Regions from separate parts of the Methylobacterium sp. 1973 genome, predicted to be linked through region 2. Evidence: riboswitches for the same ligand, from Rfam matches in the RefSeq annotation. Region 2 holds a riboswitch; the other holds the start of a gene.
What was found. Region 2 has a riboswitch for thiamine pyrophosphate ahead of thiC (phosphomethylpyrimidine synthase ThiC). Riboswitches for the same ligand answer to the same signal wherever they lie in the genome.
Positions count from the first base shown of each region.

Region 1: linked by a shared signal. The riboswitch ahead of thiO (glycine oxidase ThiO) and the one ahead of thiC (phosphomethylpyrimidine synthase ThiC) in region 2 are both predicted to bind thiamine pyrophosphate.

Region 1 covers NZ_JBEPLA010000006.1:192,645-195,848, reverse strand. The annotation lists gene ABIC70_RS13975 (thiazole synthase) at 1-80, opposite strand, end outside; gene thiS (sulfur carrier protein ThiS) at 83-295, opposite strand; gene thiO (glycine oxidase ThiO) at 292-1,515, opposite strand; TPP riboswitch at 1,580-1,708, opposite strand; gene ABIC70_RS13960 (TIGR02281 family clan AA aspartic protease) at 1,942-2,451, shown strand; gene ABIC70_RS13955 (glycosyltransferase) at 2,868-3,204, shown strand, end outside.
Region 2 covers NZ_JBEPLA010000010.1:157,314-160,517, reverse strand. The annotation lists gene thiC (phosphomethylpyrimidine synthase ThiC) at 1-1,833, opposite strand, end outside; TPP riboswitch at 1,905-2,010, opposite strand; gene ABIC70_RS19695 (alpha/beta hydrolase) at 2,130-2,960, shown strand; gene ABIC70_RS19690 (HNH endonuclease family protein) at 2,974-3,204, shown strand, end outside.

The DNA.
Region 1 (3,204 bases), on a different contig from region 2:
CGCGACGACAGGCTCACGCCGGCGATGGTCAGGCTGTCATCCCCACCTTCGGGACGCAGCGGCGTATGGGTCTGATCCATGCTCAACCTCCCTGCATGGCGCGAACGATCTCGACGCGGTCGCCCTCCGCGATCCGGGTTTCCTCCCAGTCGCGGCGGCGCAGCACCCGGCCGTTCAGCGCGATGGCGACGCCCTGCGGGCTCTCGATGCCGCTCTCCGCGGCCTCGAGGCGGAACAGCGCGTCCACCGTCTCGGCCGCGCAGTCGCGCGGCTCACCGTTGACGACGAGCTTCATGCCGAGGCCCTCAGCGCGTCCGGCTGGCCGAAGCGCAGGCGGGTGAAGGGACGGGCGACCTCGGGCAGCGCGCCGTGCAACACCAGCGCGGCGATCGCCTCGGCGGTGACCGGGGCGAGCAGGTAGCCGTTGCGGTGATGCCCCGTGGCGGCGACGAGGCCCGGTGCGATGGTGTCGAGGATCGGCGCGTCGTCGTCCGAGGTCGGGCGGTAGCCGCTCCAGACGGCCTCGACTTCCATCTCCTCGATACCGGGCAGCACCCGGCGGGCGCCCTCCAGCAGCGCGTAGAGCCCGCCCGCGGTGACGCCGGGCCGGAAGCCGCAATCCTCCACGGTCGCGCCGACGATGAGCTGGCCGTCGCTTTTCGGCGCCATGTGGACCTGCTCGGTCCAGACCATCCGCGCGAGGGTGCCGGTGCGGGCGGTGGTGCGCAGCGCCAGGGACTGGCCCTTCAGCGGGCGGACCGGAAGGGCGAGCGCGTCGGGGAGCAGACCGCCCTCCCCGCTCCATGCGCCGGAGGCCAGGATGACGGTCTCCGCGGCGACGACGCGGTCGGCGGCGCGGATCCCGGTCACGCGGCCGCCCGACCAGTCGAGGGTGGTGACGGCGGTCCGCTCCACCAGGATCACGCCGGCCCGGCGACAAGCCTCGTTGAGGGCCTCCATGACCAGACGGGGATCGACCTGATGGTCCAGCGGGCAGTGGATCCCGGCGGTGACGGAGGGGCGCAGGCCGGGCTCCAGGCGCCGCACCTCGCTGCCCGGCAGCCAGGTGGCGTCGAGTCCCGAGCGGCGCTGCAGGTCGTAGCGGAAGCGCAGGCGTTCGACCTCGTCGCGGCCGACCGCCAGCACCAGGGTGCCGTCGGCCCGATAGTCGATGGTTCGGCCGGACTCGGCCTCAAGGGCGTCGCGGAAGCCGGGCCAGAGCCGGAGCGAGTCCAGGGCGAGCGGCAGAAGCGGGTCCGAGCCGGGCTCGTGCTCGGCGGCCGGAGCCAGCATGCCGGTGGCCGCGAGGCTCGCGCCCGCGCCGATCGTCTCCCGCTCCAGCACGGTCACCGTGCGGCCGGCCCGCGCGAGCCGCCACGCGATCGACAGACCGATCAGCCCGCCGCCGATGACGGCGACGTCGGTCCGCGCCGGCAGGACGGCGGGCGCGACGACGCTCTCGGGATTGCGGCGGCGGCCGATCGGTGAGGCAGGTCGGTCGAAGGGCACAGGCATCTCCGCGGATTGCCGTCGCGGGGAGCGGGCCGTGCGCTTCTGCCAGAAGCTGTGGCCTGCCTTTCGGGCGGCCGCGGTCCAATCCCTACGCCGGTATGAGCCGGATCAGGTTCGAAGGATTTCCGCGCCGCACGTCCTGAGGGACGTGCCAGCGGTTTCTCAGCCCCTTGCCGGGGATCTCCCTGGAACAGACGCAGATGTGGCGTCACGGCTTGTGTCGGTCAACCCCGCGCCGCCGCCCCTGCATCATTCCCGTGACAATCCGCGGGTCGCGGTGACAGTCCAGACACCAAGCGGACCGGAATCGGCGCGCGGACAGCGGTCGCGATAGGCGGCGCGCACCATCCCTTCACGCGTCTGGGATCTGATCGCCGGGATCCCGGACCTCCTCCGGGCGCCGGCACTCCACGTCACGGGCGAATTTGCGTGCGCACAATCCTGTTGATCTGCATGCTCGGCTTTCTCGGCGTCACGGCCGTCCTGAAGGTGCGCGACGGCATGCGGGCGGCGCCGGTCGCGCTCGCCGTCGCACCGCCGCCGGAGCCGGATCTCGCAGACCGTGCCGCCGCCGGTGTGGCCCTCCAGGCTGGCCGCAACGGCCACTTCTTCGTCAACGCTCTGCTGGACGGCCGTTCACTGCCGATGATGGTGGATACCGGGGCGAGCGCCTGCGCGTTCTCCGAGGAGGATGCCGCGCGGATCGGGATCCAAGTCGCTGCGTCCGACTTCACGCGCGTCTGGAACACCGCGAACGGGACGGTTCGCGTGGCGCCGATCCGGATCGCGATCGTGCAGATCGGATCGATCACGGTGCGAGACGTCGATGCGGTCGTGATCCCGCGCGGGCTCCTGTCCACCAGCCTGCTGGGCATGTCATTCCTCAGACGCCTGCGCGATTTCGGCGTCTCCGGCAGCACGATGACTTTGAGGGGCTGAAACGCCCGAACGCCCATGCCGATCTCTGGGGTCGCGGTGCGCCAACGGCGGCTGGCGCGGCCCGTCTCCCCGGGATCGGCTGCGGGACCAGGTCGATCACGCGGCCGATCCTGTGCGGAAAATATTCGGTGCGCAGGCCACGGACGGCCCGATGATGGATGGTCCCCGACCGGTTGAATAATTCAATCTTTCTCGGTTAATTTATAGATCTTAGTGTATTTTGTTTGAATATTTCTGAGTTTGACCCCGATAAAGCTGCAAATACGCCGATCAATCAGAATTGTCATGGAGCAATCGGTCGTTTTGTCAATGCGCTGATGTGGTGCTAGTAGCCGTGATGACTGCGCGTTCGAGGCGTGAGTGCATGACGGGGCGGCTTCAGGATGAAGAATCGCGAATCCACGATCTGCTTATCGATGATCGTGAAGAACGAAGCCCACGTGATCCGTCGGTGCATCGACTCTGTTCGTCCGATCATCGATCATTGGATCATCGTTGACACTGGATCGACGGATGGAACACAGGATATTGTCCGTGCCGCGCTCGCGGACATACCGGGGGCCCTGGTCGAGCGCCCCTGGGTCGATTTTGCCTTCAATCGGAACGAGGCCCTGAAACTCGCGCGGCGTCACGCGCAGTACGCTCTGATCATCGATGCGGATGATGAGCTGGTCATCCCGGCCGACTTCACGATGCCGAAGTTGCATGCGCCCGGCTATCGGTTCGAGATCATCGACGAGCAGACGCGATACT
Region 2 (3,204 bases):
CTTGGCCCGCATGCCGGCTTCGGCCTCGGCCTTGGACATCGCGGGCGACGCGCCCACGACTTCGCCGGCTTCCTCCATCGCCAGCACCTCGGCGCGCAGATCCTGGGTGATCTTCATCGAGCAGAATTTCGGCCCGCACATCGAGCAGAAATGCGCGACCTTGTGGGCGTCCTTCGGCAGGGTCTCGTCGTGGTAGCGGCGGGCCGTATCGGGATCGAGGCCCAGGTTGAACTGGTCCTCCCAGCGGAAGTCGAACCGGGCGCGGCTGAGCGCGTCGTCGCGCAGCTGCGCGGCCGGGTGGCCCTTGGCGAGGTCGGCGGCGTGGGCAGCGATCTTGTAGGTGATCACGCCGGTCTTCACGTCGTCCCGGTCGGGCAGGCCGAGATGCTCCTTCGGGGTGACGTAGCAGAGCATCGCGGTGCCGAACCAGCCGATCATCGCGGCGCCGATGCCCGAGGTGATATGGTCGTAGCCGGGGGCGATGTCGGTGGTCAGCGGCCCGAGGGTGTAGAACGGCGCCTCGCCGCACTCCTTCAGCTGCTTCTCCATGTTGACCTTGATCTTGTGCATCGGCACGTGGCCGGGGCCCTCGATCATCACCTGGCAGCCCTTGTCCCAGGCGACCTTCGTCAGCTCGCCCAGCGTCTCCAGCTCGCCGAACTGGGCGGCGTCGTTGGCGTCGGCGATCGAGCCCGGGCGCAGGCCGTCGCCCAGCGAGAACGACACGTCGTAGGCCCGCATGATGTCGCAGATCTCGTCGAACCGCTCGTAGAGGAACGATTCGCGGTGTCCGGCCAGGCACCAGCGCGCCATGATCGAGCCACCGCGGGAGACGATGCCGGTGACGCGCCGGGCGGTCAGCGGCACGTGGGCGAGACGCACCCCGGCATGGATGGTGAAGTAGTCGATGCCCTGCTCGGCCTGCTCGATCAGCGTGTCCTTGAAGACCTCCCAGTCGAGCTTGAGCGGGTCGCCGCCGACCTTCTCCAGCGCCTGATAGATCGGCACCGTGCCGATCGGGACCGGGCTATTCCGGATGATCCACGAGCGGATGTTGTGGATGTTGCGGCCGGTGGACAGGTCCATGACCGTGTCGGCGCCCCAGCGGATCGACCAGACGAGCTTCTCGACCTCGTCGGCGGCCGAGGAGGTCACGGCCGAGTTGCCGATATTGGCGTTGATCTTGACCAAGAAGTTCCGGCCGATCGCCATCGGCTCCAGCTCGGTGTGGTTGATGTTGGCCGGGATGATCGCCCGGCCGCGGGCGATCTCGTCGCGCACGAATTCGGGGGTGATGAAGGGCGGGACCGAGGCCCCGAAGCTCTGGCCGTCGGCGAGTGCGGCCTCGGCGCCCGCGAGCATCTTCTCGCGGCAGACGTTCTCGCGATGGGCGACGTAGATCATCTCCTCGGTGATGATCCCCGCGCGGGCGAACTCGTACTGGGTCACCCTCTGGCCCGGGGCCGCCTTGCGGATGGTCCGCTCGGCGGGGCAGGGGGCCACGAGCTTGTCGCCCGCGAAGCCGTTATCCTCGGGCTTCACCGCCCGCGGGGCGACGGCCGCGTAGCCGCGAGCCGCGATCCAGGGCTCGCGCACGCCGGGGAGGCCGGCATTGAGGTCGATCCGCGCGTCGGTCTCGGTGTAGGGGCCCGACGGGTCGTAGACCCGCACCGGTTCCTCCTTCGGATCGGAGAGGACGATCTCGCGGTAGGGGACGCGGATGTCCGGCCGTCCGGCCGGGCTCGCATAGGCCTTGCGCGATCCGGTCACCGGACCCGTGGTCACGGTCTCCGGGCTGCCTTTCACATCCTTGGGGAGAACGGGTGCGTTCATCGTGGGCCTCTCCTCGTGCTGGAGCAGTCCGGTCCACGCGATGGCCGAGATGAGATGGGGCCGCGCGACATGCGACCGCAGGTTCCCGTCCCTCCGCCGGTATGAGCCGGATCAGGTTCAAGGGTCAGGGCAGCGTGCCCAATCTCAGCCCCCTGCGGGGCTCCCCTCGGAACGGTTCCAGACTCAGGCGCGCGGACGGCTTTGTCAATGCTGACCGGGCGCCCTAGAAAACACATCCCGAAAACCGTTCGATCGAACGCATCCGCTTCTCAACCCCACGGCCTCCCCCGCATCGCATGCGTCTCCTCGCCGGCCTCCTGCTCGCCGTGCTCCTGCTCTGCGGGTTGGCCTGCGCCGCGCTCGCCCTCGGACAGCGCCGCTTCCTCTATCCGGGCGCCTTCAGCGCGCCGACACCCTGGCCGGTGCCGCCCGGGGTCGCGACGATCACGGTCGCGACCTCGGATGGCGAGACCCTGCACGGACTGTGGCGGCCGCCGCGGCCGGGCTGCGGCGTCATCGTCAGTTTCCACGGCAATGGATCCCGCCCGGAACCGCACGCGGAGCGCTTCGCCGCGGAGCCGTGGCGGGCGCGCGGCTGGGGTCTGCTGACCGTGGCCTATCGCGGCTATCCCGGCTCGACCGGCAGCCCCAGCGAAGACGGCCTGATCCGCGACGGCCTGGCGGCCGTGAACGCCGCGCGGGCACAGGCGCCCGATGCGCCGATCCTGCTGCACGGCCATTCGCTGGGGGCGGCCGTTGCGGTCGCAGTCGCCGAACGGGTGCCGACGATCGGGCTTTACCTGGAGGCCCCGTTCGACTCGATGATCCACACCGTGCGGCTGCATGTCCCGCTAGTCCCCATCTGGCTCCTGCGCGACACATACCGCTCGGACACGCGCATCCGTGGCGGAACTGCGCCGGTTCTGATCGTGCAGGGACGTGACGACACGGTGGTGCCGCTCAAGTTGGCGCAAGGCCTCGCCGCAGCAGCCGGCCCGCGGGCGCGGATCGCCGTGATCCCGGGCGACCACACGTCCATCCTGGGGGGGCGGGACCGAGAGGCCGAGGCGATGTTCAGAGAGCGTGTCGGTCCGACCTGCCCGCAGCCGGCCGATCAGCAAGGATAGGAGCGGGGGGCGCGTGGTCGGACGGCGCTCGCAGCGCTGGAGCGCCGAGGATCCGGACGCACCGGGTGCGCAGGGCCGGCCCGAGCCGGTCTGCCCGCTCTGTGAGCGCCCGATTCCGCATCGCGCTCGCTCCAGCCTCCATCACCTCACCCCGAAGCTCAAGGGCGGAACCCATCGCGGTACCGTCCGCCTGCACCAGATCTGCCACTCGGCGATCCATGCACGCTACAGTGAGGCCGAGATC